Regions from separate parts of the Geodermatophilus sp. SYSU D00779 genome, predicted to be linked through region 3. Evidence: riboswitches for the same ligand, from Rfam matches in the RefSeq annotation. Region 3 holds a riboswitch; each other region holds the start of a gene.
The links. Region 3 has a riboswitch for cyclic di-AMP ahead of ACI79G_RS09605 (transglycosylase family protein). Riboswitches for the same ligand answer to the same signal wherever they lie in the genome.
Positions count from the first base shown of each region.

Region 1 (9,779 bases), on a different contig from region 3:
CGCGACGTCGCGCGACCAGAGGTACTGGTCCTCGACGTAGACCAACCGACGGGCCCGGGCGAGGGCCTTGGCGTAGCCCCGGGCCACGCTGCGCTCGCCGTCCGGCGCGAACGGGTACCGGGGCCGCCGCCGGGGGTAGGTGCGCAGCAGCTGCACCGTGCAGGTGCCGGCCGGATCCGGTGGCGGCGCGGGTCGCGGGAGGGGGTCGGGCGCGCGGTCGATCCCGTGCAGCCGGTCGGGGACGGTGTGCCAGGGCCACCGGGTCGGCGGGGCAGGATCGGCCCACCGCTGCCGGAAGACCGTCTCGACGTCGCGGACGGCGGGGCCGCGCACCTCCAGCTGGACGTCGTGCCAGGCCGGTGTCGGGCCGTACACCCGGGCGAAGGACCGCGCCTGCGGGTCCCCCGGGTGACCATCGCCGTCGCGCCGGGAGCGTGCGGGGTCGATGCCCCCGAGGAAGGCCACCTCGTCGGTCCTCCCGTCGCCGGTCACCACGACGGACTTCTGGTGGTGGGCGCCCAGCGGCCGCACCCGCTGGTCCAACAGCACCCGCCCGCCCGCGGCGGTCACCGCCCGCGCCAGGGCCCGGTTCGCCTCCAGGGTGTAGCCGATCGCCTCGGGGTGGGAACGCCACAGCAGCCCGCGCACCAGCGCCCCCCGGCGGGCCGCCCCGACCAGCGCGGCGCCCAGCGGCGGTCCGCCGTCGTCGAGCAGCTCCTCGCCCTCAGCACGCCACCCGGTGAACAGGACGGCGTCCCCCCTCCCCGCGCGGAGCACGGCCTCGGCGAGCACGGGCAGGTAGCTGCGACCGTCCACCAGGGCGCGCACCGCGTTGCCCTCGCGCCAGGCACGCAGCCCGGCGTGCTCGTTGCCCCGCTGGGCGGAGGAGAGCAGCCACGGGTGCCCGCCGCGCAGTTCCCGCGCCCAGCGTGGCTCGCGACGGGAGGCCGGCGACCTGGACATGACCGGCGATCCACCCCTCGTGCCGCCCGCATCCGCCGCCCGCTCAGGGGCCGCCCGACCGTCCGCGTGCTACCCCTGCCCCGGGCCGGGCAGTCGTCAGGGGAGGACGGGGGTGCCGTCGCCCGTCGGTGGAGGGTTCCGCACGTCGATGACGTCGACCGCGAGGCCGCCGCGGGACGTCTCCTCGTACTCGACCTCCACGTCCTGGCCGGTGTCGCGCATGGTGAGCCTGCGGTTCGACCTCCAAGCGCCCCGTCCGCCGGCACCCCCGGCTGCTGCGGAGGACGACGGCGAGCGATGACGGACCCCGTCCCCTCACCGTGCGGTGGACCCCGACCTCCCCGCCCCTCGCACATGGCCGGCGCGGCCACTGCCCGTCGACCCCTGACCGGCGGCCCGGCGGGATCCCGGGACCCAGCGGACGCCGTCGTGGCCACCGGCTGCACGCCGGGGGGCCTCACCGCAGGGGTGAGGTCCCCGCCCGGCGCCGTGGTGCTCCGGTCACGCGGCGTGGGCAGCAGCCCCGCGTTCCGCGGCCGGAGGCGCCTCCGTGCGGGGCGGTGCTCCAGCGGCCGTCCCGCTCCCGGGAGAGGGCAGGGCGGCGACCGCGACCGCGAGCCCGAGCGTGGGGCGCAGGGCGGACAACCGGGGGCTCTCCAGCTCCTGCCTGAGTCGTGTGAGGTCGTGCGTCAGCAATTCGCTCTCCTCGGTCGTGTCGGTGTCCCCATCGCGGCGGGGCGTCGGTCACCAGTTCGTCGGGGGATCGCTGGCGGGGGAGGACTGCAGTCCCCACTCCTCGACGACGTCGATGAGCGGTTCCGTCCCCGCGTTGCTCGCCTGCCCGGCGGCGAGTCCGTCCACGGTCGTCCGGGTGCGGCCGAGGACCTCGACAGGGGCTGGGTGGACCTCGGGTGTCGCGACGGGACGTGACCTGACCGCTGGACTGCGGGGGAGGGCGAGGGTCATGCCGGCATCTCCTTCACTGGGGGGGCGTACCCCCAGCGTGCTCCTCGGTCGCCCGATCCCCCAGGGTGCCGTCCGTCAGGTGGGCGTGGCCCTGCTTGCCGACGGTCGGCAAGCTGCGGCTGGACCCGGTCCCGGCTGGCCCTGCACCCGCTCGGCTCGGTCCGGACGGCCGTTCCCCGCGGTCGTTGCCGGCGCTCGGCAAGGTCGGTGTGCACCAGCTGACCGGCAGCGTCCCTGGCCCGGGCCGGCGTCCGGAGGGCATGGTCGGGTCCAGCCGGTCGGGACCGCGAGGCGATCGTCGTCGAGCGATCGCCCGCCGGGTCCCGCGGTCACCGGGAGCCGGCGTTCCCGGCCACAGACCTGAACCGTACGAGACCCCACCGGAGGAACCAGGTGTCCATCGCCACCGGGGACGCGGACGTCGTGTCTGCTGAGTCCGTCGTCGCTCTCCCGACCCTCGCCGACCGCTGCGACGCGTCCGCTGTCGTAGGCGGCCCCGACAGCAGGACCGGACGGGGCGCCTGCGGTGCGCAGGCACTCATCCGTGCCGTGCTGCCCAGCGGCGAGGACCTGGTCTTCTGCGCCCACCACGGCCGGGAGCACGAGGTGGCGCTCGCCGCTGCCGGTGCGACCGTCCACGACGGGACGGGCGCGATAACCCGCCCAGCCCGGCGCCCGACCAGTGGAGACGTCGGTCAGGGGTCGTCGTCGCGGACTCACTCCCAGGGCAGCCGGCTGCGGGTGCCCCAGTAGTCCTCGGGGTCCTGCGGCTCGACCAGTCCGCCGACGTCGAGGCCGGCGACCCGGGGCGCGTCCGCGTTGCTGGTCAGCTGGGCCACGGTCACCGCGCCGCTGAGCACGACGTCGCACCACGGCCGGGCGAGCGCCGCCCCCAGCGCGAGGGCGTCGACCCCGACCCCGTGCTCCCGCGCGGCCGCGGCGAGCGGGCTGTCGGCCGGCAGCCCGTGGTCGGTGAGGCGCCCGTTGGCGACGCCCTCCTTGACGACGACGCGCAGGCCGGCGGCGTGCGCCTCGGCCAGCGCGTCGCCTGCGGACGGCTCGAGCAGGTTCCAGGTCGACTGCACGCTGGAGAACAGCGGCCGACCGTCGACGGTGAGCTCCAGGCCGCGGCGGACGGTGGCGGCCTGCTCCGGCCCGGAGGTCGAGAACCCGATCTCGGTGCCGGCGTCCCGGACCTCGGCCAGCCGGCGCTGCAGCGGCTCGTCGTCCCACAGCGGGCTCTCCGCGGTCAGCGAGTGCACCTGGTAGAGCCGCAGCCAGGGGCCGAGCAGCTCGGTGCTCTCCCGGTACTGGCGCTCGAACGCCGCCGCGGTGTGCTCCTTGACCTCGTGGCGGTCGGCGTCGGTGCGCCAGTCGCCGGTGTACCGGTAGCCCCACTTGCTGGCGACGAACGGCACCTGCTCGCGACCCTGCAGCCAGGAGGCGAGGAACTCCTCCGCGCGCCCGTAGGAGCGGGCGGCGTCGACGTAGCCGATGCCCAGGGACGCCGCGGTGTCGAGCAGCTCGGAGGTGCGGGCGCGCAGCGCCGCCGGCGTGCGGTCGGCGGGCAGGTCGCGGTCGCGGCCGAGGGTGATGTAGGCCGGCCGCCCGACCGCCGCCAGGCCGAGCCCCAGCACCGCGGTCGAGGTGCCTCCGGTCATCGTCGTCCCCTTCCCCGGGTCAGCCCTGCACGTGCACGTCGAGCACCAGCGGCAGGACGCCGGACGACGGACCCACGTGCAGCCGGAAGGCACCCGCCTCGGTGGCCCACCGGTGGGCGGCTCCGTCCCAGTGCTGGTAGGCGCGCTCCGGCAGCTCCACCGTCACCGCCACCTCCTCCGCCGGGTCGGCCTCTGCCACGGCGAAGCCGGCCAGCCGGCGGACCGGCCGCTCGACCGCGCCGTCCGGCCGGGCGGCGTAGACCTGCACGACCTCCCGTCCCCGCCGGCTGCCGGTGTTGCGCAGCCGCACGGTGACCGCCGAGGTGCCTCCCTCGGCGGACAGGTACTCCCACGTGGTGTAGCCGAGACCGGAGCCGAACCGGCACCGCGGCTCCCGGCCGTCGCGGTCGTGGCCGCGGTGCCGACGAACAGGCCCTCGTCGTAGCGCAGCGTCCCGTCGACCGGTCGCGGGGAGAGCAGGCCCACCTCGTCGGCCGGCCAGGTGACCGGCGGCCGGCCGCCGGGCTCGACGGCCCCGAGGAGGACGTCGGCGAGGGCGTTGCCGCACTCCTGCCCCGGGAACCAGGTCAGCAGCACCGCCGCCACCTCGCCGGCCCACGGCAGCAGCACCGGGGCCGGAGTTGACGACCACCACCGTGCGCGGGTCGGCCTCGGCCACCCGGCGGACCAGCTCGTCCTGCCGGCCCGGCAGCGCGAGCGAGGTGCGGTCGAAGCCCTCGCTCTCCACCTCCTCGGTGGTCCCCACGACGACGACGGCCACGTCGGCGTCCCGGGCCAGCGCCACGGCCTGCTCCAGCTCGGCGTCGTCGTCGGTCTCGCGGGCCATGTTCACCTGGACCGTCACCGACTCCACGGCCGTGCCCTGGACGCCCCCGGCCGCCTCCGGTACGTGTCCGACGACGACCTCGACCTCCTCATCGGCCCGCAGCTCCACGGCCACCGACTCCTGCGGGCGCCGCATCATGCCCTCGACCGCCGACTCCGGCACCTCCCCGGCGCGCACCGCCGCGACGAGGGCGTCCCCCCAGGAGCTCCGCGGACCCGGCATCACCAGGTCCAGCAGCCCGTCCCCGGCCGCGGCGCTCGACGCGGTCGACGTCCCAGGTCGCGGCCAGCGCCGTGGGGGAGGGGACGTTCGCGGAGGAGTCCCGCTCGTCCCAGCGCTCGCCGCGGACGCCGGCCGGACCGTCGGAGACCACCAGGCGGCGCAGCCCGACGGCCGGCTCGGGGGGCGGCGACCAGACGTCCGCGCCGGTCAGCAGGCGCGCCTGCTGCTCGAGGTCCAGCCGCTCGAGCCGCTCGCGCAGGTCGTCGTCGTGCACGGGGGCGTTCCCTCCTCGGCGGGGGCGGGCCACCGCAAGGTCTAGTTCGGTCCGACGGGCGCGGTCAACCGGAGCGCCGTGCGCCGGGCGTCGTCCCTCGGGCAGGGTGGTCCCCGTGAAGCTGCTGCTGCCCGACTCCGTCCCGCTCGACCCCAGGCTGCCCGAGGGGGTCGACGCGGTGCGCTACGACGCCGCGGCCCCGGTGCCCGAGGAGCACCTGGACGCCGAGGCGCTGGTGGTGTGGGGCAACGGCCTGGACGACCTGCGCGCCGTCGCCGGCCGGATGCCGCAGCTGCGCTGGGTGCAGACCCTGGCGGCCGGGCCGGACGTCGTCCTGAACGCGGGTTTCCCCGACGACGTCGTCGTGACCTCCGGCGCGGGCCTGCACGACCGGCCGGTCACCGAGCACGCCCTCGCCCTGGTGCTCGCGCTGCTGCGCCGGCTGCCGGAGGCGATCGCCGCGCAGGCCGGGCACCGCTGGGCCGACGAGCTCGGCGGGCTGCAGCCGCTGCACCCCGACGGCCGGGTGACCACCCTGCTCGGCGCCCGGGTGCTCGTGTGGGGCTTCGGCAACATCGGTCAGCACCTGGCCCCGCTGCTGCAGGCCCTCGGTGCGCAGGTGCGGGGCGTGGGGCGCAGCGCGGGGGAGCGGGCCGGGTTCCCCGTCGTCGCCCAGGACGACCTGGAGGACGAGCTCCGGCAGACCGACGTCCTGGTGATGATCCTGCCCGCCACCGAGGCCACGACCCACGCGCTGGACGCCGCCCGGCTGGCCGCGCTGCCGCGGCACGCCCTCGTCGTGAACGTCGGCCGGGGGACGACGGTCGACGAGCCCGCCCTCGTCGCCGCGCTCACCGAGGCGGGCATCGCCGGCGCCGCGCTGGACGTCACGGAGGTCGAGCCGCTGCCGGCCGACTCCCCGCTGTGGGACGCGCCGAACCTGCTGCTCACCCCGCACGCCGCCGGCGGCCGGCCGGGGGGGGGGGGGGGGGGGGGGGGGGGGGGGGGGGCGGGGGGGGGGGGGGGGGGGGGGGGGGGGGGGGGGGGGGCGGGGGGGGGGGCCGGGGGGCCCCGGGGGGGGGCCCCCCCCCCCCCGCGCCGGGGGGGGGGCCCCGCCCGCGGGCCGGGCCGGGACTCAGCCGGCGTAGTTCACGTGCACGTGGTCCATGTGGTTCGCCGTCGCGCTGCCGCGGTCGGCCATGGCCTTCCACACGCCGTCCGGCGAGGTCAGGATCCGCTGCTGCCAGATGACGTACTCGACGCCGAGCTCGTCCCAGTGGGCGATGTGGTACTCGGCGATGGCGTCGCCGAGGGCGGCGTCGGACGTGACCATGTAGTCCAGCGCGAGGCCGGACGGGTGGCCGTTCGGGTCGGTCGCGCTGGCCCGGGTGCCGCCGATGGTGATCGAGTCGGCGCCGGGCACCTCGCTGACCACCCGGTTCGCCGCGGCCTGCACCTGCGAGGCCACGTCGCCGGCGCTGTTCGTGATGCGCGCGGTGGCCGCGGGAGCCGCAGCGGCCACCGGGGCCGGAGCGGCCGCCGCGGCGAGCGGGACGACCACCGACGCGGGCGCCGCGTTCCCCGCCCAGCCGGCGGCGGGAGCCGGAGCGGCGGCCGCCGGGTCGGCGGTGTGCAGGACCTGCCCCGGGAGGATCACGTTCGGGTCGGCGCCGATGACGTCGACGTTGCGCTGGTACAGGTCGCGCCACGACTGGCCGTGGGCGGCGGCGATCGTCCCGATCGTGTCACCGCGCTCGACGGTGTAGCCGTCCTCGGAGGCGTGGCGACCGTGGGTGTCGGCGTCCTCCGGGCTCGTCGCCGGAGCGGCGCTCGGCGCGGCTCCCGGCGTCTCGGCGGCGGCCGCCGTGGTGCCGTCGGTCAGGCGACCCCCGCAGGTCGGCCAGGCGCCGATGCCCTGGCCGGCGAGGACCTTCTCCGCGATCTCGACCTGCTGGGCGGGGGTCGCCAGGTCAGCGCGGGGTGCGAGCGCCGTGCCGCCGTATGCGGCCCAGGTCGACTGGCTGAACTGGAGCCCGCCGTAGTAGCCGTTCCCGGTGTTGATGCTCCAGTCGCCGCCGGACTCGCACTCGGCCACGCCGGTCCAGTCGTGGGTGGTGGCGGCGAGGGCCTGGGCCGGGGAGCCCAGGACGCTGAACCCGACGACGGTGGCGCCGGCGGCGACGGGCGCCTTGGCGAGGGCCTTCTTGGTGCGGACGTAGCGGGGTGCGCGGTGCTTGGCCATGGTGATCTCCGATCACCGCCGGCGAGGTGAGCTGTCGGGTTCGGGCGATCGGTGCCCGGCCGCGGTCCGCGGCTTCACCCCGAGGCGGTCCTCCGCTCGAGTCGTGCGGCTCGAGTCGTGGCGCGCCGTGGTCGTGGGTCCCCCACCCCTGCCCTGGGATCTGGAGGGCGACCGGTGGGCAGGGTTTGGCGGACCGGCGCCGCGCTCTCTCGTTTGCTGAGCGCACACGAAAAGCTACGTGCAGTCATGTGCATTGTCGTCGTGACGCCGGTCACAAACCGGCTCCGGAACCGGCGCGCCGCAGGTCGGCGCGGCGTGTCGCGCCGGTGTAGCCGTGGTCACCCCTGACCGCTCGCCGCACGGCCTCCCGCCCCGCGGCGAGCGGTCAGGAGGAGGGACGGTGGGCGTCGAGCCAGGCGACGACGTCGGCCAGGACCTCGTCCCTCTCGGGCTCGTTGTGCGGCTCGTGGAACAGCCCCTCGTAGGTCCGGAGCGTGAGATCGGGGGAGCCGGCGTGCGCCCGGACGACCTCGCTGGCGGCCGGCGGCACCAGCCGGTCGGCGGTGCCGTGCAGCACCAGCAGCGGCACGGTCAGCGAGGGCAGCCGCCGGGGCATGGCCAGCGCGGCGGTCATCAGCTCGGCGCCGGTGCGGGCGACCATCCGGCCGTTGTGGTTGAGCGGGTCGGCCCGGTAGTCGCGGACCACCTCGGGATCCCGGCTGACCGCCTCCGCGTCGAGCCGCAGGACGCCGAGGTCGGGCAGGACGCGGGACAGCAGCGGCGCCACGGTCCGCTGGACGGCGTTCGCGGCACTGGTGTCCAGCGCGGCCGCGGAGATGACGGCGCCGGCGACCCGGGCGTCCGGCGTCCCGGTCAGGTACTGCAGCGCGATCAGCCCGCCCAGGCTGTGCCCGTAGACGAACAGCGGGACGCCGGGGTGCTGCTCGCCGGCGGACCGCACCAGCTCGGCCACGCCCTCGACGGCGGCGGCCATGCTGCCGATGTTGCCGCGGCGGCCCGGGGACCGGCCGTGGCCGGGGTGGTCGACGGCGTGGGTGGCGTACCCCGCGGCGGCCAGCCGCTCGGCGACGTGCCGGTACCGGCCGCCGTGCTCGTGCGCGCCGTGCACCAGGACGACCGCGCCGACCGGGTCCTCGACCGTCCAGGCCTGCCGGTACAGCCCCGAGGCCAGCGTGCCCTCGGTGTGGATCGGGGGCGGGGACCCGCCGGGACGGGCAGCAGCCATCGGGAGCCTCCTGTGCGCACGGACTGCGGGCATCCTGCAGGAGCCCTGGACCGGTGCGGCCGGGCGGCCGGTCCTAGGTTGGACACCATGCCGACCACGTCGCCGGGGACCGCGCCCGGGGAGACCGTCAGCGACCTCGGCCTGCCCGCGCGGGCGGTCACCGCACTGGCCCGGGCCGGGATCACCACGACCGCGCAGCTCGCCGGCCTCACCCGGGCCGACCTCCGGGCGGTCAACGGGCTGGGCCCGGGCAGCATCGCGGCGATCCGCCGCGTCGTCCCGGAGCCGCCCGGCCGCACGCCCGGGGGCCAGCGCGAGGAACGGCTCCCTCCCCCGGACACCCACCCGGACGACGAGGAGTCGCCCGCCGCGCCGGCGATCCCGTCGTTCGAGTCGCTGCGCAGCACGCGCCGCCGGACGACGGTGGACCTCATCGTGCCCGCGACGCCGCCCCCGCCCGAGCCTCCGCCGACCGCGCCCCGGCCGCCGGACTACGCCGACCTGTGGCGCCTCGGCGTCCGGGTCGGGCAGGCCGTCGCGACCCTGCCGGTGCGGCTGGCGCTGTGCGCCGTCCGGGAGCCGGTCCGCCGGCTGCGCCGGCTCGCCAGGGGATGAGTCCGCCGCCCGGCGGGGTACCCCGGGGGTCATGGACACCGAGAGCACCCCGCCGCGCGACGACGGCCCGCAGGAGACCGCTCCCCCGCTGCCCGACGACCCCCGCGTCCCGAGGCTCGAGGACGCGGAGTCGACACGGAGCACCGAGCTCGGCGGCGCCGCCCCCGCCGTCGGACCGGAGTCGACGGAGCAGCCGGAGACCGACTGAGGCCGTCACCCCGCGGTGCGGCCCCGGTTCCGCGCTCTGACAAGCTCGCCGCCTGAGCACCCCCACCGTCCAGGAGGACCCGTGCGCGCCGCCCAGATCACCACCCTCGACGGCCCCTCGGCCATCTCGGTCGTCGACGTCCCCGAGCCCGACGCGGACGCGGGTGTGCTGATCGACGTGCACGTCGCCGGGGTGACCTTCCCCGAGGTGCTGCTCAGCCGCGGCCAGTACCAGGTCAAGCCGGAGCTGCCGTTCGTCCCCGGCAGCGAGGTCGCCGGCACGGTGCGCGGCGCGCCGGAGGGGAGCGGCTTCCGGCCCGGTCAGCGGGTGGCGGCCTTCCCCGGTTTCGGCGGGTTCGCCGAGGTGGCCGCGGTCGACCCCGGCCTGGTCTTCCCCCTGCCCGACCGCGTGGGCTTCGAGCAGGGCGCGGCGCTGCCCATGAACTACCTGACCATGCACTTCGCGCTGCGCCGCCGCGGGCAGCTGCGCGAGGGCGAGACGGTGCTGGTGCACGGCGCCGCCGGCGGCCTGGGGA
Region 1 is NZ_JBJGZQ010000001.1:232,335-242,113, reverse strand. It holds gene ACI79G_RS01115 (phospholipase D family protein) at 1-963, opposite strand, end outside; gene ACI79G_RS01110 (hypothetical protein) at 1,060-1,185, opposite strand; gene ACI79G_RS01105 (DUF7455 domain-containing protein) at 2,323-2,682, shown strand; gene ACI79G_RS01100 (aldo/keto reductase) at 2,646-3,590, opposite strand; gene ACI79G_RS01095 (fibronectin type III-like domain-contianing protein) at 3,610-3,858, opposite strand; partial or broken gene ACI79G_RS01090 (glycoside hydrolase family 3 protein) at 3,753-4,437, opposite strand; partial or broken gene ACI79G_RS01085 (NAD(P)-dependent oxidoreductase) at 5,217-5,885, shown strand; gene ACI79G_RS01080 (LysM peptidoglycan-binding domain-containing protein) at 6,069-7,175, opposite strand; cyclic di-AMP (ydaO/yuaA leader) riboswitch at 7,177-7,296, opposite strand; gene ACI79G_RS01075 (alpha/beta hydrolase) at 7,561-8,421, opposite strand; gene ACI79G_RS01070 (DNA-directed RNA polymerase subunit alpha C-terminal domain-containing protein) at 8,509-9,036, shown strand; gene ACI79G_RS01065 (hypothetical protein) at 9,068-9,244, shown strand; gene ACI79G_RS01060 (NADPH:quinone oxidoreductase family protein) at 9,326-9,779, shown strand, end outside.
Region 1: another riboswitch for cyclic di-AMP. It lies ahead of ACI79G_RS01080 (LysM peptidoglycan-binding domain-containing protein); the one in region 3 lies ahead of ACI79G_RS09605 (transglycosylase family protein).

Region 2 (9,779 bases), on a different contig from region 3:
GTGGTGACCTCGAACCACACGTCGGTCTCGTGCCGCAGGTACACGAGCGTGTCGAGCACCGGCTGCAGGCGGGCGGCCGACACCCGCCGGTAGAAGTCGTCGGTGAACGCCTTGAGGTCGACGTTCGCCGCGTCGACGTGCGCGTACAGCTCCCGCCGCGCCTCGTCGCCGACGTAGCCGGCCGTGACCAGGACCGACCGGATGCCCCGGGCCCGGCAGGCGTCGGCGACGTCCACCGCGTACTCGAGGAAGATCGTCGGGTCGTTGTAGGTCATCGCGACGCTGCGGCAGCCCAACCGCTGGGCGGCCGCGGCGATGTCCTCCGGGCCGGCGGCGTCGGAGAGCCGGTCGATCTCCCGCGACTTGGAGATGTCCCAGTTCTGGCAGAACCGGCAGGACAGGTTGCACCCCGCCGTGCCGAACGACAGCACCGCGCTGCCCGGCAGGAAGTGGTTGAGCGGCTTCTTCTCGATCGGGTCCACGCAGAACCCGCTCGACCGCCCGTAGGAGGTCAGCACGACCTGGTCGTCGACGCGGCCGCGCACGAAGCACAGGCCCCGCTGCCCCTCGTGCAGCCGGCACTCCCGCGGGCAGACGTCGCACTGCACGCGACCGTCGTCGAGCCGGTGCCAGAAGCGGCCCGGCACCGTGGAGGGGTCCTGGAGACTGATGTCGGCCGTCATGACGCCTCCCGTGCTACTCCACCCGGCCGAGGAGCTCCGCGGCCCGCAGGCGCGCCCCGCGGGCGCCGCCGTCCGGAGCGCCGGCCCGCGCCCGTGCTCCCTCCGCGCCCGGTGCAGCCGGGGGGACCGCCGAGCTCAGGCGCACGGTGAACCCGCCCGGTGTGCGGTAGGCGTCGAGGCGGTCGCAGGTCTGCCGGGCGAGCCACAGCCCTGCTCCGGTCCGCTGCGCGTCGAGGTCCCCCCGGCTGTACCCGGCGAACAGCAGGTCCGCCCCCGACCCCTGGTCGGTCACCGTGCACAGCAGCCGCGACGAGGTCGCCCACACCCGGACGTGCACGGGCGGCCCGCCGTAGTGGAACGCGTTGGTCACCACCTCGGCGACCGCACCGGTGAACTCCTCGCCGACCACGGTGCCCGGGCAGGCCGTGTCCACCACGGCGCGCACCTGGCCGCGTGCCCGGGCCACGCCCGCTCGATCGGTGATGCCCTCGACGTCGAGGGAGGGCGGCGTGGCCTCCAGCGGGTCCGGCCGCGGAGGGCTGGTGCCGAGGAGGTCGGCCGGCGCCACGTAGGCACCGCTGGGGACGGGACCGTCCTCGGTGAGCAGGTGGGGGTGGGCGCGCTGGACGTCGTGCACCATCGGCGCGGACAGCCGCCGGACGTCGTACCCGCAGACGCTGGACAGCCGGAGCGCCGAGAGGGTGACGTTGGAGACGGACTCGAAGTCCGCCCACGTCTCCCACGCCCCCGGCTCGCTGCCGTAGGCGGGCTCGCTGACCAGCCGCGTCCCGCGGGCGCCCTCGGCGAGCAGACGGTGCACCAGCCGTTCGTAGGTCACGCCGACGCGCGCCGCGCGGGTGTAGACGGCGTCGCGCGGGAGGACCAGCACGTGGGCGTCGGCGGGCAGCGCTCGGGCCAGCAGGTCGTTGTGCGCCTCCTGGCAGACGACGAGCCCCGCCTCCCCCGCGGACAGCCCCGCCTGCAGGAACGGCAGGGCCTGGGTCAGGAAGTCCTCGTCCGAGTCGAAGAGGAGCGCGGCGTGCCGGTACCCCTGGCGCGTTCCCGGACTCACGGGCTCCCCCCGACCAGCTGGAACCCCGGGAGGTCGTCCAGCCCCAGGAGACACAGGGTCCGCTCGACCGGGGGTGGGGGTGCGACGAGCAGCACCCGTCCGCCGGACGCACGGAGGTCCCGGCTCCCCTCCGCGAGGGCCCGGCAGGCCGCGACGTCGATGAAGGTCAGCTCCGCGAGGTCGAGGCACAGCACGCACGACGGGACGTCGGTGAACGCGGTCACGGCGGCCTCGAGGACCTCCGCGTTGCAGGCGTCGACCTCCCCCCGCAGGACGAGCCCGAGCTCGCTCTCGCCGGTGCGCAAGCAGGTCTCGCGGATCCCCGGCACGTGGACGCCGACGGCGTCGCGGAGTGCCGGTCCCCGGGTGCAGCTGCGTGCGTACTGGCACAGCACCGACACCGGGAGGCTGCGGACCAACTGCTCCAACCGCTGCTCCACGGTGAGGTGGTGGGCCGGCGAGAGGATGGTCAACGCACCGAGGACGCCGACCGACATGCGCACCGCCGGGAACCCCTCGGCCAGGGCGCGGTCGACGACCAGCCGCTGTCCGTCCGCGGGGTAGAACTCGGCCAGCGGCACCAGCGTGAGACGTCCCTCACGGAGCGCCGTGGGGGCATCCACCTCGTGGGCCTCGAGAGCAGTGATCAGGGAGCCCTCCCGCTCGTCGGGACCCTCGGCGTAGAGCACCTTCTCGCCCAGGTCGAGGCCTCGCTGGACCCACGCGGCCACCCCGGCCTGCCGCTCGGCGGCGGACTCGTGCAGCAGCATCAGGTGGCCGTCCCACTCGGGGCCGGTCGTGGCGCCGTCCACGCCCCACACGGGGGGACGCTACCCCCGCGGGACGCCCTGGCGCGCGGCTCGCGCCCGCGGACCGCCGGGTTCCGGACGACCGCGGGCACCGGCTCCCGGGCGCCGGCTCCGCCGGTCAGCGGCCCCTGCGGTCGCGGTAGCGGGCGGCCCGCCGGGCGTTGGCAGCTCGGCGGCGCTCGCTGTCCCGCAGGTCGCGCTGGTGGGCGGCCTCCTCACGACGGGCGGTGGCGGTGCCGGCCGGGTACCCGGCCTTCACGACCCGGTTCTCGGTGGTCTCGGGCATGTAGGCCAGCGAGTAGATGAGCCCGAGGAAGATGCCGCCGCCGGCGACCGCCGCGCGCAGCCCGAACGGGGCGGGCAGGAAGACCAGGATCAGCGCGATCGGGATCGACATCTGGACGAGCATGCGGGCGAGGTGCCGCACCCACCACGTCCCGGTGGTGGTGTCGAACAGCACCCAGCCGCGGTGCCGCGCGGGCAGCCGGCCACCGAACGCGTACCACAGCCAGCGGTGGGGGGCGGGCCGGACGACCGGCTCGGAGGTGTCGTGCTCTGCCGGCTCTGCCATGGCCCCTGGGTGCTCCTGCTCGACGACGGTCACACCCTCATGGTGCCATGACGTCTGGTGCCCCAATGGTTGGGGCACAAAGTGTTGTCCGTCCTACAGCCGCCGGAGCGGCGGACCGCCGTCAGGCGACCGTGGCCTCCGGCCCGGCAGCCTCGCCCGCTGCGGGGTGCGCGAGGGCCTGCTGGGAGGCCGCGATCACCTGGGTGAGCGCCGCGTGCAGGTCCATCAACTGCTCGACCGGCATGCCCAGGCGCTCGACGATGCCGGCGGGGATCCTCTCGGCCTGCTCGCGCAGCGCCGTGCCCTTCTCGGTGAGCGCCAGGGCGAGGTTGCGCTGGTCCCTCGGGTCCCGCTCCCGGCGCAGCAGCCCCGCCGCCTCCAGCCGCTTGAGCAGCGGCGAGAGCGTGCCGGGGTCCAGTTGCAGCAGGCCGGAGAGCTCCTTGACCGACAGCGTCCCGTGCTGCCACAGCGCCAGCATCACCAGGTACTGCGGGTGGGTCAGCCCCAGCGGCTCGAGCACCGGCCGGTAGACGGCGACCACGTTGCGGGCGGCCACCGACAGCGCGAAGCACACCTGCCGGTCCAGGGCGAGCACGTCCTCGGGCCCGAGCGGGGCCCGGGGCGTCGGGCTGGTCGTCACCCTCCCAGCGTAGGAGTCGTGGCGCTCCGCGCGTTGGCGCACCACCCGTCGACCGCCGACGAGTTTTGGTCATCTGACCAAAACTGTGCCACGATGGCGCCGCCGGCCGGTCGGCCGGCGCTCCCGCCGCACTCCCAGTCCCCGAGGAACCCCGTGAGTCCGCTCCGTCGCTGGTCCGCCCTCGCGGTGCTGGCCCTCCCGGTCCTGCTGATCAGCATCGACATGACCGTGCTCGGCTTCGCCGTGCCCGCCCTGACCGCCGACCTGGGCCCGACGTCGACCGAGCTGCTGTGGATCGTCGACATCTACTCCTTCCTGCTCGCCGGCCTCCTCGTGCTGATGGGCAACCTCGGCGACCGCATCGGCCGCCGCCGGCTGCTCGTGGCCGGCGCCGCCGCCTTCGGGTGTGCCTCGCTGATGGCGGCGTTCTCGACGACGGCCGGGATGCTGATCGCGGCCCGCGCCCTGCTCGGGCTCGGCGGGGCCACGCTGATGCCCTCGACGCTGGCCCTGCTGCGCTCGGTGTTCCCCGACGCTCGGGAACGGCGGCTGGCCATCGCGATCTGGGCGGCCGCGTTCTCCGGCGGCGCCGCACTGGGCCCGATCATCGGGGGGTTCCTGCTCGAGCACGCCTGGTGGGGCTCGGTGTTCCTGGTGAACGCCCCGGTCATGGTCCTGCTGCTCGTCGGCGCCCCGGTGCTGCTGCCCGAGTCGCGCAACCCGCGACCCGGCCCGTTCGACGCGCTGTCCGCCGTCCTGTCGATCGCGGGTGTGCTGCCGCTGGTCTACGCCCTCAAGACCGCCGCGCACGACGGCGTCGGCGTGTCGGTCCTCGTCGGCCTCGCGGCCGGCCTCGGGCTGCTGCGGACCTTCGTGCGCCGGCAGCGCCGGCTGGCCGAGCCACTTCTGGACCTGCGCCTGTTCGGCTCCCGCGCGTTCTCCGTCGCGGTGACGACGAACCTGCTCACGGTCTTCGCCCTGCTCGGGCTGCTGTTCTTCCTCCCCCAGTACCTGATGCTCGTGCTCGGCATGAGCCCGCTGGTCGCGGGCCTGTGGATGCTGCCGCTCGCGGGAGCGACCGTGGCCGGCTCGCTGGCCGCACCGTGGCTGGCCCGCCACCTGCACCTGCGGTGGGTCATCGGCGGCGGGACGGCGCTGGCCGCAGCCGGGCTGACGGTCGGCACGCTGCTCGGGGTCGACGGCGACCGGGTCGTCCTGGTGGTGGCCGGCCTGCTCATCGGCGGAGGGGTCGGCGCGGCCGAGGCGCTGACCAACGACGTCATCCTCGCGACCGCTCCGCCCGAGCGGGCGGGTGCCGCCGCCTCGGTCTCCGAGACCGCCTACGAGTTCGGGAGCGCGATGGGCACCGCGGTGCTGGGCACCCTGGGCCTCTCGGTCTACGCGGCACACCTCGGCGCCGTCGACGGCGTGCCGGCGCAGGCCACCGAGGCCGCCCGGGAGACCCTGGGCGGCGCCGCGGAGGTCGCGGCAGGGCTGCCGCCGGACGCCGCCGCGGCCTTCCTGGCCGAGGCCGGACAGGCGTTCGTGACGGGCATGCACGTCGTCCTGCTGGTCGCCGCCGTGCTGGCGGCGTACGTGGCGGCGCAGGCCGTCGTCCTGCTGCGCGACCGCCCGGTGACCGGCACGGCTCCCGTGGCCGACGACCGGCCGGCACCTGAGACCGTGGGCGGGTGACGGAGGCCAGACGCGCGCACCTGCCCGTCGAGCAGCGCCGGGCCCAGCTGGTGGCGGCCGCCATGCGGGTGATGCAGCGCGAGGGGGCGTGGTCGCTCACCACCCGGGCGGTCGCGAAGGAGGCCGGCGTCCCGCTGGGGGCGGTGCACTACGCCTTCGGCTCCAAGACCGAGCTGGTGCGCGCGGTCTTCCGGGCCGACCGCGACCGGTCGACCGCGCTGCTGCGGCGGGCGGTGGACGCGGGTGGCCCGCCCGCGGAGGTCCTGACCCGGGCCCTGGTCGGCTACGCCGACAGCGTCATCGCCGACCCCGGCGCCGAGATCGTGCTCCAGGAGCTGACCATGATGGGCGGCCGGGACGACGACCTGCGGGCCGCGGCGCGGGAGTCCACCGAGCAGTACCGCGGCGACGTCCTCGAGCTGCTGCACCGCGTGGCCGAGGCATCCGGCGGCACCTGGTCCGGCGACGTCGAGGTGCTGGCGGAGTCGGTCCTGGGGCTGCTGTTCGGGGCGTCGGTGAACTGGCTGTGCACCGGCGACGACGACCTCTTCCGCCGGTGCGCCGGCGACGCCGCGCAGACCCTCGCCGCCCGCCTCGGCTGAGACGACCCCGGGCCGGCGCGAGCGGACCGCGCTCCGGGGAGGCACCCGCCTCAGCCGCGGGCGCGGCAGCGGTTGCGAGTGCCCGCTCCGGTCAGGCCCCCGCCGTGGTCGGGTCCCCGGCGGTGTCGCCGTGCGGCGCCTCGACCGCCGTCGACCGAGGGCCGGCAGCAGCTGTCGGCCGGCCCCGACGGCCGAGCGCCATCGTCAGGAACGCCGTCCCGACGCCGGTGCCCAGCGCGGCCAACGCCCACAGGGGCCCGCTGCGCTCGGTCCCCAGGAGGCGGTCGAGGGACAGGTCCCCGGGCCCGGTCCCGGCCAGCGACGTCACGGCCGCGATCAGGACGGCGTTGTGCTCCCAGCGGCCGTTGGCGGCCCACGGACCGTTGGGCAGGTGCACCTCGCGGATCGCCGTCGTCATGACGCCGGTCAGCGCCGCCGACGCCAGTGGCGTCGCCGGCCCCGCGGCCAGGGGACCTCCACCGACCGTCTCGGTCGTCCCCCACCGTCGCCCGACTCGTCGCCGACCTGGCTCCGTGGGATCCGGCCGGCATCGCTCCGGTCGCTGCAGCCGACCCCGCGCCGTGCGGCCATCGCCGCGCCGTCGGTGTGTCGCTCCTGAGCAGTCGCCACCCGCTACAGCGAGGGGCTCGTGCCGGCGAGCGCGCAGCGAAGGCGCTGACCGCTCCGGCGCTCCGCGGCCTGGTGGGGGGCCTCACTGCGTGCAGTACCCCCTCTCGGCCAGCCCGTCCAGGATCATGGGCAGGGCTGCGGGGGTGTTGTGCCCCGTGGCGTCGTGCAACAGCACGACGCTCCCCGGCCGCACGTCCCGCAGCACCCGGTCCCGGATCGTCGTCGCCGGCGGGTCCGCCCAGTCACGGGGGTCGACGGTCCACAACACCATCGCGTCCAGGCCGACCTGCCGGGCGGCCGCCTCCACGACGCCGTTGGTGTCCCCGTACGGCGGGCGCCACTCCCCGGGGGAGCGCCCCGTGGCCCGCTCGATGACCTCGTTGGTGCGTCGCAGTTGCGACTCCACCTGCGCCTGGTCCAGCGTGGTGAGCCTCGGGTGGTTCCACGAGTGGTTGCCGATCCGGTGGCCCTCCTGGCTGGCGCGACGGACGAGGTCGGGTCGGGCAGCGGCCATCTCGCCGGTGACGAAGAACGTCGCCTCCACGCCCCGGTCCGCCAGCGTGTCCAGGATGTCGGCTGTGGCGGTCGCGGAGGGCCCGTCGTCGAAGGTGAGCCGGACGGAGCCGGCTGCACACTGCTGCGGCGCCGACGCCGCCCGAGCCGGCGCAGCGAGCAGCACCAGCAGGAGTGCGCCGGTGACGAGGCCGGTCCAGCGGCTCGGACCCGGCCTCGTCAGCGCGCGTGCCGGTCCGTGGTCCCGGCCCACCCTGCCGCCGCTCCCCCGCCCCTGAGCCCTGGTGGCCCTGCGCCGGCTGGGGCGGAGGAGGGCCTGCGACCCGGCTCCGGGAGACGGCGCGGGGGTCCGGCTCGGCCCACCGGGCCGGCGGGATCGGTCGGGTGGGTCCGCCGTGGCAGGGCACGCCGATCCCGCCGGCGTGCCCTGCCGACGGGTCCCGGGTCCGGGCACGGTGAGGTGCCTCACCCGGGGACCTAGGTCCGGCTGAGTCGGCCGACCGCGGCCCGGGCCGCCTCCAGGTGCTTCCGGTACGAGCCGTTGGTGTAGGCCACCCACGGCTTGAAGTTGGTGCCCTTGGCGGAGATCCGATGGGCGGCGTTGGCGTTGCACTGGGCGTCGTAGGCGCAGCTCTTGGAGACCGAGGGGTGCCAGCAGCTGTTGATCTGCCAGAGACCACGGTCCACCGAGCCGTTCGGACAGCCCTTCGTCGGGCCGTTCGCGTTCTGCGCGTCCGCACGGCAGGACGACTCCCCCATGCCCACCGCGACCGCGGTGACGAGCCGGTCGCCGGTGAAACCGGCACGCGAGGCGACGGTCGCGCACAGGTCCACTGCTGCACTGGTCGAGGCGTCGGAGTCCGCCCTCGCCGGGGCCGGTACCGCGAGGACGGCGAGCGCCAGGACCGCCACGACGGCCAGGCGGAGGGGCAGCACCGCCCGGACGGGACGACGCATGCCGAGGATGTGCTGGTGCATGAGATCCTCCGAGCGCGCCTGCGGGATGAGCTGTCGGGTTCGGGCGGGAGGACTGCCCGGCCGTGGGGAGCACGGCTTCACCCCGAGGACCGCTGAGGCGGCCCGGAGGTCCTGCGATCTCCCGTTCCTGCCTGAGGTGAGTCGAGGTCGGCCCGGCCAGCGGCAGGACTCGGCGTGCTACCGGACCGTCCCGCGGATGCGGGCGGCCTGACCGTAGGTTGTGACGTGGGTCACAGCAAACGGAGCGCGGAGAGACGGCCGGCGGCCGCAGTGCCGTCACCCCTCCCGGGCCGTGCGCTCACGGTCCGGGACCGGCTGGGTGCACACCTCGGGCGGCGTGACCGATGACAGCGCACGCCGGTCGAGCCCGGCCCGGCTCGGCCCTCGTCCCACCCGGCCGGCGCACCTGTGCGGGACCGCGCCCACTGGCTAGCGTCGAGCCGCATGAGGGATCCCGACCTCCGGGTGGCGATCGTCGGCGCCGGCATCGGGGGACTGTCCCTGGCCCTGGCGTTGCGTGAGCGGGGTGTGCGGGCCGAGGTGTTCGAGCAGGCCGCGCAACTGACCGAGATCGGTGCGGCGATCGCGCTGTCGGCCAACGCCACCCGGGAGTACGCCCGGCTGGGCCTGCTCGACGAACTGGCCGCGGCCTCGACGATCCCCACGGAGCTGGTCTACCGCCACTGGCAGGACGGCAGCCGCATCGCCGCCCACCCGGTGGCCGAGGGCGGTACCTACGTGGACCGGTTCGGTGCGCCGTACTTCGGCATCCACCGCGCCGACCTGCAGAGGACCCTCAGCGGCGCGTTCGGCGCCGAGCACCTGCACCTGGGCTGCCGGCTGACCGATCTCGTCCCGGAGCGCGACTCGGTCGTGCTCGAGTTCGCCAACGGTCGGGTGGCACGCGCCGACGTGGTCGTCGGCGCCGACGGCGTGCGGTCCACCGTCCGCCGGTGGGTCACCGGTGCGGACGACGCCGTCTACTCCGGTACCAGCGCCTTCCGCGGCATCGTGCCCACCGAGAACCTGCCCTCCCTGCCCGATCCGCACGCGATCCAGTTCTGGATGGGCCCCGACGCGCACCTGCTGCACTACGCGATCGGCGGTGCCGGCGAGCTGGTCAACTTCTTCGCGGTGGTGGAGGGCCCGCCGACCTGGCTGCACGACGGCACGGTGGCCGAGGTGCACGAGGACGTCCCGGTCGCGTCCTTCCGGGGCTGGCACCGCGCCGTCACCGAGATGATCAGAGCGGCCGAGAGCCCGATCCGGTGGGGGCTGTTCACGGTGCGCCCCCTGCTGCGCTGGTACCGGGGCCGGGTCGTCGTCCTCGGCGACGCCGCACACGGCATGCTGCCGCACCAGGGACAGGGTGCGAACACCTCGATCGAGGACGCCTTCGCCCTGGCCGCGCTGGTCGCCGGCGCCCGGCCCGGCGACGATCTGGAGCCGGTGTTCTCCCGGTACCAGACGCTCCGCCGGGCCCGCACACGCGCGATCCAGCGCAGCTCCTGGGTCACCAACTCCCTGCTCCACCTGCCCGACGGACCGGTCGCCCGGATGCGGGACGCGAAGGTGGCGAGGTTCCC
Region 2 is NZ_JBJGZQ010000010.1:154,378-164,156, reverse strand. It holds gene amrS (AmmeMemoRadiSam system radical SAM enzyme) at 1-683, opposite strand, end outside; gene ACI79G_RS10410 (anti-sigma factor RsbA family regulatory protein) at 697-1,755, opposite strand; gene ACI79G_RS10405 (MEDS domain-containing protein) at 1,752-2,576, opposite strand; gene ACI79G_RS10400 (DUF5313 family protein) at 2,683-3,135, opposite strand; gene ACI79G_RS10395 (MarR family winged helix-turn-helix transcriptional regulator) at 3,257-3,775, opposite strand; gene ACI79G_RS10390 (MFS transporter) at 3,929-5,470, shown strand; gene ACI79G_RS10385 (TetR/AcrR family transcriptional regulator) at 5,467-6,072, shown strand; gene ACI79G_RS10380 (hypothetical protein) at 6,164-6,490, opposite strand; gene ACI79G_RS10375 (polysaccharide deacetylase family protein) at 6,785-7,381, opposite strand; gene ACI79G_RS10370 (hypothetical protein) at 7,693-8,193, opposite strand; cyclic di-AMP (ydaO/yuaA leader) riboswitch at 8,195-8,342, opposite strand; gene ACI79G_RS10365 (FAD-dependent monooxygenase) at 8,638-9,779, shown strand, end outside.
Region 2: another riboswitch for cyclic di-AMP. It lies ahead of ACI79G_RS10370 (hypothetical protein); the one in region 3 lies ahead of ACI79G_RS09605 (transglycosylase family protein).

Region 3 (9,779 bases):
CCTCCGGGGTCCCCAGGCCGTAGATGCAGGAGACGGTGGAGACGACGACGACGTCACGCCGGGTGAGCAGGCTGTTGGTGGCGGAGTGCCGCAGGCGCTCGACCTCCTCGTTGATCGAGGAGTCCTTCTCGATGTAGGTGTCGGTCTGCGGGACGTAGGCCTCGGGCTGGTAGTAGTCGTAGTAGGACACGAAGTACTCGACGGCGGCGTCGGGCAGCAGCTCGCGGAACTCGTTGGCCAGCTGCGCGGCCAGGGTCTTGTTCGGCGCCATGACCAGCGTCGGGCGCTGCACCTGCTCGATCAGCCAGGCCGTCGTCGCCGACTTGCCGGTACCGGTCGCGCCGAGCAGGACGGTGTCCTGCTCGCCCCGCTGCACGCGCTCGGCGAGCGCCGCGATCGCGGCCGGCTGGTCGCCCGAGGGCTGGAACTCGCTGACGACGCGGAAACGCCCGCGGGTGGGCCGGATGTCGGTGGTCGCGCGCACGGGATCGACGGTACGACCCCCCAGTGACAGGACGTCGTCCGTGCGCCGTGGGCGGACGGGAGGGGCGAGTGGGACGACGGGACTGGCATGCGGTGCTTGCACGTGCTGGGGTCGCCGCCTAGCGTCCCCGGTCGCAGGAGCGGTCACCGCCGAGGACCAGTGCCACCCGGGGCCCTGCGCCCAGGACGAGGTCGGACCCGGCGTCGCTGCCCCGGCCGGACCTGCGCACGACGCCCCCCACGGAGACCTCCGCGGGGGGCGTCGTCGTCCCCGCCACGGCCCTCCCCCCGGAGGCCGTGAGCGATGTCTCCGCGCCGTGACCTCGGGGAGGGTTGGACGGCGGTGCGCCCGGGCAGGACGGTCCGGCAGACCACGCGCACCGACCTCCCCGACGACGCCACGCGACGGGGAGGCCACCGGCCCCCGGCGTCCGGGGGCGCCAGCACAGGAGGACCTCGTCCATGAACCAGGTGTGGCCTGGAACCGCCTACCCCCTCGGCGCGACCTACGACGGCACCGGCACCAACTTCGCGATCTTCAGTGAGGTCGCCGAGAAGGTCGAGCTGTGCCTCTTCGACGACGACGGCAACGAGGAGCGCATCCGGCTCCCCGAGATGGACGGCTACGTCTGGCACGCCTTCCTGCCCGGCATCCAGCCCGGGCAGCGCTACGGCTACCGCGTGCACGGCCCCTACGACCCGTCCCAGGGCCTGCGCTGCAACCCCAACAAGCTGCTGCTCGACCCCTATGCGAAGGCGATCGACGGCCAGATCGACTGGGACCCGTCGGTCTTCGGCTACGACTTCGACAGCGGTGAGCGCAACGACGAGGACTCCGCGGCGCACATGCCGAAGTCCGTCGTCGTCAACCCGTACTTCGACTGGGGCGTCGACCGTCCGCCGAGGACGCCCTACCACAAGACGGTCATCTACGAGGCCCACGTCAAGGGCCTGACGATGACCCACCCCGACGTCCCGGAGGAGCTGCGCGGCACCTACGCCGGCATCGCGCACCCGGCCGTCATCTCCTACCTGCAGGAGCTCGGCGTGACCGCCATCGAGCTCATGCCGGTGCACCAGTTCGTGCAGGACGACACGCTCCAGCAGAAGGGCCTGCGCAACTACTGGGGCTACAACACGATCGGGTTCTTCTCGCCGCACAGCGAGTACGCGAGCAACACCGACAACGGCATGCAGGTGCAGGAGTTCAAGGGGATGGTCCGCACCCTGCACGAGGCGGGCATCGAGGTCATCCTCGACGTGGTCTACAACCACACCGCCGAGGGCAACCACCTCGGCCCCACGCTGTCGTTCAAGGGCATCGACAACCGGGCCTACTACCGGCTGGTCGAGGACGACCCGCAGTACTACATGGACTACACGGGCACCGGGAACTCGCTCAACGCCCGAACCCCGCAGGCGCTGCAGCTGATCATGGACTCGCTGCGGTACTGGGTCACCGAGATGCACGTCGACGGCTTCCGCTTCGACCTGGCCTCCACGCTGGCCCGCGAGCTGCACGCCGTCGACCGGCTGTCGGCCTTCTTCGACCTGGTGCACCAGGACCCGGTGGTCAGCCAGGTGAAGCTCATCGCCGAGCCGTGGGACGTCGGCGAGGGCGGCTACCAGGTCGGCAACTTCCCGGCCCTGTGGACCGAGTGGAACGGCAAGTACCGCGACACCGTCCGCGACTTCTGGCGCGGCGAGCCCTCCACCATCGGCGAGTTCGCCAGCCGGCTCACCGGCTCGGCCGACCTCTACCAGCACTCCGGCCGGCGCCCGGTGGCGAGCATCAACTTCGTCACCGCGCACGACGGGTTCACGCTCAACGACCTGGTCTCCTACAACGAGAAGCACAACGAGGCCAACGGCGAGGGCAACAACGACGGCGAGAGCCACAACCGCAGCTGGAACTGCGGCGTCGAGGGCCCGACCGTCGACAAGAAGGTCCTGAACCTGCGTGCCCGGCAGCGGCGCAACTTCCTGGCCACGCTGATGCTCAGCCAGGGCGTCCCGATGCTGCTGCACGGCGACGAGCTGGGCCGCACCCAGCAGGGCAACAACAACGGCTACTGCCAGGACTCGCCGCTGACCTGGATCCACTGGGACGAGGTGGACGAGGGGCTGCTGGAGTTCACCAAGCTGGTCACCAAGGTCCGCCGCGACCACCCGACGTTCCGCCGCCGCCGGTTCTTCCACGGCCGCCCGGTGCGCCGGGGCGAGGGTGACCCGGTGCAGGACGTCGCCTGGCTGACCCCGTCCGGCGACCTGATGACCGAGGACGACTGGGACGCCGGCTACGCCAAGACGATCGCCATGTACCTCAACGGGCACGGCATCCGGGAGACCGACGAGCGCGGGGAGTACGTGGTCGACGACCACTTCTACCTGGCGTTCAACGCCCACCACGAGCCGATCGAGTTCACCCTGCCGGCGGAGGAGTACGCCGTGGCCGCGTGGACCGTCGTCCTCGACACCGCGGAGATGGGCGAGGTCGAGGCGCGGGAGCTCAAGCCCGGCGAGACGGTGACGGTGCAGGACCGCTCGATGGTCGTGCTCAGCGCGCCCCGGCGGTCGTGAGCGTGTCCGAGCCGCTGGACAGCGCCGCCCGCCGCCGGGACGTCCCCACCGGGACCTACCGGCTGCAGGTCACCGCCGAGTTCACGCTGGACGACGCCGCGTCCCTGGCCGGCTACCTCGCCGACCTGGGCGTGAGTCACGCCTACGCCTCACCGCTGCTGCGGTCGGCGTCGGGCAGCACGCACGGCTACGACACCGTCGACCACGCGCACATCGACGAGTCGCGCGGCGGGCAGGCCGGCTTCGACCGGCTGGTCGCGGCGCTGCACGAGCAGGGGCTGGGCCTGGTGCTCGACCTGGTGCCCAACCACATGGGCGTCGCCGACCCGGCGGAGGCGCCGTGGTGGTGGGACGTGCTGCAGCACGGCCGGGAGAGCGCGCACGCCGCGGCGTTCGACATCGACTGGGACTTCGGCGGCGGCCGGGTGCGCATCCCGGTGCTCGGGTCGGCGGACGACGTCGAGAAGCTCGAGGTCGTCGACGGGGAGCTGCGGTACTACGACAACCGGTTCCCCATCGCCCCGGGCACCGGCGAGGGCACCCCGCAGGAGGTGCACGACCGGCAGCACTACGAGCTGGTCGACTGGCGGCGCGCCGACCGGGACCTCAACTACCGCCGGTTCTTCGCGATCAACACCCTCGCCGGGCTGCGCGCGGAGGACCCGGCGGTCTTCCAGGCCACGCACGACCTGGTGCTGCGGCTGGTGGGGGCCGGCGCGGTCGACGGGCTGCGCATCGACCACCCCGACGGCCTGGCCGACCCCAAGGGCTACCTCGACCGGCTGGCCGAGGCCACCGGCGGCCGGTGGACCGTGGTGGAGAAGATCCTCGAGCCCGGGGAGGACCTGCCGGAGTCGTGGCGGACCGCCGGGACGACGGGCTACGACGCCCTCGCCGAGGTCGACGACGTGCTGGTCGACCCGGCCGGCGAGACGGTGCTCAGCGCGCTGGACACCGAGCTCACCGGCGCCCCGGTCGACTACGCGCACCTGGTGCACGACTGCAAGCGCGAGGTCACCGACGGGATCCTCGGCTCGGAGGTGGCCCGGCTGGTGCGGGTCATCGGCGAGCTGCCCGGCATCTCCCGCGAGCAGCAGACCGAGGCGCTGGCCGAGCTGCTGGCCAGCTTCCCGGTCTACCGCACCTACCTGCCCGACGGCCGCGAGCACCTCGACGCCACCGTGGTCGCCGTGCGGGAGCGCCGTCCCGACCTCGGCGCCGCGCTCGATGCGCTGCACCCGGTGCTCTCCCAGGCCGGGACCGAGGCGGCGACCCGCTTCGAGCAGACCAGCGGTCCGGTCATGGCCAAGGGGGTCGAGGACAGCGCCTACTACCGGTGGGCCCGGTTCGTGGTGCTCAACGAGGTCGGCGGCGACCCGGCGCGGTTCGGCAGCACGGTGCAGGAGTTCCACGAGGCGCAGCAGCGCCGCGTGGAGCGCAAGCCGCGGTCGATGACCACGCTGTCGACCCACGACACCAAGCGCAGCGAGGACACCCGCGCCCGGCTGGCCGTGCTCGCCGAGCTGGGGGCCGAGTGGGCCGACCTGGTCCGCGGGCTGCTGACCCGGCACCCGCTGCCCGACCGGCCGCTGGCCCACCTGGTGTGGCAGAACCTGGTGGGCGCCTGGCCGCTGTCCCGCGAGCGGGCGCACGGCTACGCGGAGAAGGCGGCCCGCGAGGCGGGGACGTCGACGACGTGGACCGACGTCGACGAGGAGTTCGAGACGGCGCTGCACGAGATGGTCGACGCGGCCTACGACGACGAGCGGACGAACGCCGAGATCGAGCGGTTCGCCGCCCGCATCGCGCCGTTCGGCCGGTCCAACTCGCTGGCGCAGAAGCTGCTGCAGCTGACGATGCCCGGCGTCCCCGACGTCTACCAGGGCACCGAGCTGTGGGACCTCTCCCTGGTCGACCCGGACAACCGCCGTCCGGTCGACTACGAGCAGCGCCGCCGGCTGCTGGCGCAGCTGGACGCCGGTGAGGTCCCCCCGGTCGACGAGACCGGCGCGGCGAAGCTGCTCGTCGTCTCCCGCGTGATGCGGGCGCGGCGGGAGCACCCCGAGTGGTTCGCCGGGTACGAGCCGGTGGCGGCGACCGGGGTCGCCGCCGACCACGTGGTCGCCTTCGACCGGGGCGGTGTGGTGCCCGTGGCGACCCGGCTGCCCGTGGGCCTGTCGATCGTCGGCTGGGGCGACACCGCGCTCCAGCTGCCGACCGGCGCCTGGCGGGACCTGCTCACCGGCGGCCGGTTCGTCTCCGACGCCGAGGGGCTGCCGGTGGCGGGGCTGCTCGAGCGGCTGCCGGTCGCGCTGCTGGTCCGCGACTGAGGAAGGCCCCCCTGCCCCCACCGCTCGCAGGCTCGCGGCGGGACCCTGCAGGGGGGCGCCGGGTCCGGGCCAGGACCGGTGGACTGAGACGCAGTTCACGTCCCCGCGGGTGCACGTGCGCCCGCGGGGACGTGACCAGGTGATCTGCCCGGTCCCGGTCCCGACGGCCGGCCGTGTCACCGCCGTTGCTCCTGCGGCACGAGGTGAAGCGCCGTGACCTGACCGTTACCTTGTCCCGGCACCCCCCATCCGGGACCGGGTGCCGGAGCCGATCCGCCGAACCCCGTCCGTCGGCCGCCGTACCTCCTGCACAGCCAGGACGGGGGTGGGGGACCCATCTCGGTGTCCGGCCGGTCCGGCCGGGCACCTCGGGGTGAAGCCGTGTGCGCACGGCCGGGGCACCGATCGCTCCGAACCCGACAGCTCACCTCGCAGGCGGCGGATCGGGAGTCCCCCATGCGTTCGTCCTCTTCCCGCATGCCCGCACGCGCCCTGCGCCGCGGCGCCGTGGTGCTCGGTGGCGCCGCCGCCGTCTCCCTCGGCGTCCTCGCCGCCCCGGCCTCGGCAGCGGCCCCCAACGACTGGGACGCCGTCGCCCAGTGTGAGTCCAGCGGCAACTGGGCCATCAACACCGGCAACGGCTACTACGGCGGCCTGCAGTTCAGCGCGAGCACCTGGGCCGCCTTCGGTGGCCACGAGTACGCGCCCAACGCCCACCTGGCCACCAAGGCGCAGCAGATCGCCGTCGCCGAGCGCACGCTCGACGCGCAGGGCCCGGGTGCCTGGCCGACCTGCGGCAAGGCGCTCGACCCCTCCGCCCCCGAGGCGGGCGCGGCTCCGGCCGCGCCGGCCCTGGTGTCCGCCCCCGCGCCGGCGGCCGCCGGCGGGACCTACACGGTGCAGGCCGGTGACACGCTCGGCCGCATCGCGTCGGAGCAGGGCGTCGCGGGTGGCTGGCAGGCGCTGTACGCCGCCAACGACGACCAGCTGAGCAGCCCGGACCGCATCGCGGTCGGCCAGGTGCTGCAGCTGCCGTGAGGCGGACCGGCGGCCGGGGGACGTCCTCCCCCGGCCGCCGGGTGCCGGTGACGACCTGGAACGGCCCCGCTGCAGGGCCCCGCGCGGAGCTCGCGAGCGGTGAGGAGGACGGGGTCCTCCTCCAGAAGCGGATGGCGTCGATGACCCGCGCCCGGACGGCGATCACCGCGGGCAGCAGCCCGGCCGGGGCGCCCACCGCGGTCGCCGCGACCAGCCCCTCGACGGCCGCGGCCACCGGGGAGCCCGGGGTGTCGGCCAGCGGGACGCCGCTGTTGAGCAACCGCTCCAGCGGCAGGATGCGCACCAGCACGACCGACAGCGCCACCGCGGCGAGCCCCTCGGGGGCGGGGTGGTGCCCTCCGGCACGGGTTGGTGCGCACGGTAAGGACACCACGACGGTCCGGATGCCCCGTGGCGCACGGCACGCCGGGAACGCGTGGTTGGCGACCGCCCGCGCGGGCATGACCCCCCGGACCGTCCGCATGACGACCCCGATCTCCCCCTGGAGGCCCCTGCATGTCCGCTGCCGTCGAGTTCGCCGTCTGGGCGCCGGTCCCGGAGCGGGTCCGGCTGCAGGTCGAGGGGTCGGTGCACGAGATGCGCCGGGAGGAGGGCGGCTGGTGGCGCGCCGAGGTCGAGGCCGGCCCGGAGGCCGACTACGGCTTCCTGCTCGGCGACGACGACACGCCCCGGCCGGACCCGCGCTCGCGCCGCCAGCCGGAGGGCGTGCACGGGCTGTCCCGCCGCCACGACCCGGCCTCCTACCAGTGGGGTGACCGCGCCTGGACCGGCCGCCCGCTGGCCGGGGGCGTGGTCTACGAGATGCACGTCGGCACCTTCACGCCCGAGGGCACCCTCGACGCCGCCGTCGGGAAGCTCGACCACCTCGTCGACCTCGGCGTCGACTTCGTCGAGCTGCTGCCGGTCAACGGCTTCGACGGCACGCACAACTGGGGCTACGACGGCGTCCTCTGGTACACGGTGCAGGAGAGCTACGGCGGCCCCGCGGCCTACCAGCGCTTCGTCGACGCCTGCCACCGGCGCGGCCTCGGCGTCCTCCAGGACGTCGTCTACAACCACCTCGGCCCGTCCGGGAACTACCTGCCGCTGTTCATGCCGATCTTCAGCGAGGGCGGCGCGAACACCTGGGGCAGCTCGGTCAACCTCTCCGGCCCTGACTCCGACGAGGTGCGGCGCTACATCCTCGACAACGCGCTGATGTGGCTGCGCGACATGCACGTCGACGGGCTGCGGCTGGACGCCGTGCACGCGCTGGTCGACGAGCGCGCCACCCACGTGCTCGAGGAGATGGCGCAGGAGGTCGACCGGCTGTCGGTGGCGCTCGGCCGGCCGCTGACGCTCATCGCCGAGAGCGACCTCAACGACCCGCGGATGGTCACCCCCCGGGTGGCCAACGGCACGGGCATCCACGCCCAGTGGAGCGACGACTTCCACCACGCGCTGCACTCGGTGCTCACCGGTGAGGGCCAGGGCTACTACGGCGACTTCGCCGCGGCCGGCCTCTCCGGGCTGGCCAAGACGCTGACCGGCGCGTACTTCCACGACGGCACCTGGTCCAGCTTCCGCCGCCGGCACCACGGCCGGCCGGTCGACACCGCCCTGCTGCCGGGCTGGAAGTTCCTCGGGTACCTGCAGGACCACGACCAGATCGGCAACCGCGCGGTGGGCGACCGCGTCTCGGCGTCGCTCTCCCCCGGCCTGCTCGCCGTCGGCGCGACGCTGGTGCTCACCAGCCCGTTCACCCCGATGCTCTTCATGGGCGAGGAGTGGGGCGCCTCGACGCCGTGGCAGTTCTTCACCAGCCACACCGACCCGGAGATCGGCCGGGCGACGGCCGAGGGGCGCAAGGGCGAGTTCGCCGAGCACGGGTGGGACGCCGACGAGGTGCCCGACCCGCAGGACCCGGAGACCTTCACCCGCTCCAAGCTGGACTGGTCGGAGGTGGAGCGGGAGCCGCACGCCCGGCTGCTGGCGACCACCCGGGCGCTGCTGGCGCTGCGCAGGCAGCACCCCGACCTGGTCGACCCCGACCTGTCGCGGGTGGAGGTCGCCTGGGACGACGAGGACCGCTGGCTGGTCGTGCACCGCGGCGCGCTGCGCGTGGTGGCCAACCTGTCCGGCGACGCGCGGGAGGTGGACCTCGACCGCGCGGCCACCGGCGTCCTCCTCGCCACCGGGGACGAGCCGGGCCTCGCCGGGACCACGGTGACGATGCCGGCGGAGAGCGCGGCCGTGCTGACCACCGCCTGACGTGCGCCGGCTGCTGCCCGATCCGGCGCCCGACCTGGACGACGACGCGCTGGTCGAGGCGTACCGGCTGCCGGCCGGGCGGTCGCTGCGGGTGGACTTCGTCGCCTCGCTGGACGGCTCGGTCACGGTGCAGGGCCGCAGCGGCGGCCTCGGCTCCCCCGGCGACAAGCGGGTGTTCCGCACCCTGCGGGTGCTCGCCGACGTCGTCCTGGTCGGGCACGGGACGGCGGCGGCCGAGGGCTACCGCCCGGTGGACGCCGACGCGCAGGTCGGCCGGCTGCGGACGTCGCTCGGCCGGCCGGAGTCAGCGCCGATCGCGGTCGTCTCCCGACGGGCGTCGCTGGCCCCCGGCGACCGGCTCGCCGTCCCGTCGACGTTGCTCGTCACCTGCGCGGCCGCCGACGCCGGCCGGCGGGCGGCCCTGGCCGAAGCCGGCGTGGCCGTGCTGGTCTGCGGGGAGGACGACGTCCACCTGCCCACCGCGCTCGACGCGCTCACCGAGCGGGGCCTGGAGCAGGTGCTGTGCGAGGGCGGGCCGGCGCTGCTGTCCGCGGCGCTGGCGGCCGGGGTGGTCGACGAGCTGGACCTGTCGATCACCCCGGCGCTGGTCGGCAGCCCGGACCGGCTGCTGGCCGGCGCGCTGAGCGACGTCGTCCGCCCCCGGCTGGTGCAGGTGCTCGAGGAGGACGGCGTGCTGTTCACCCGGTACGCGGTCGACCGGTAGCCCGCCGGGCGACCGCCGCGGCCCAGGCGACGTAGCCCAGGTTGACGAGCACCCGCGCCGCGACGCCGACCGGCCGGTCGAACGCCCGCTGTGCGGTGTGCCGGTGGCGCAGCGGCTCGAGGTGCGCGGGCAGGTAGGTCGTGATGAGCGCGGCGGTCGCCCACCCGCCGGTCCGGCGGGTCGCCGGCGCCGCGACGAGGACGCCGACGGCGACATCGGCCAGCCCGCTGACCGCGACCAGCGCGGACCGCGCCGGCAGCCACGACGGCACCAGGCCCCGGTAGTAGCCGGGGGTCGTGAAGTGGGTGACCCCGCTGACCACCATGAGCGCGGCCAGCGCCCACGCCGCCGGG
Region 3 is NZ_JBJGZQ010000009.1:158,036-167,814, forward strand. It holds gene uvrB (excinuclease ABC subunit UvrB) at 1-484, opposite strand, end outside; gene glgX (glycogen debranching protein GlgX) at 946-3,063, shown strand; gene treY (malto-oligosyltrehalose synthase) at 3,066-5,393, shown strand; cyclic di-AMP (ydaO/yuaA leader) riboswitch at 5,679-5,846, shown strand; gene ACI79G_RS09605 (transglycosylase family protein) at 5,871-6,431, shown strand; gene treZ (malto-oligosyltrehalose trehalohydrolase) at 6,948-8,702, shown strand; gene ACI79G_RS09615 (dihydrofolate reductase family protein) at 8,704-9,426, shown strand; gene ACI79G_RS09620 (DoxX family protein) at 9,401-9,779, opposite strand, start outside.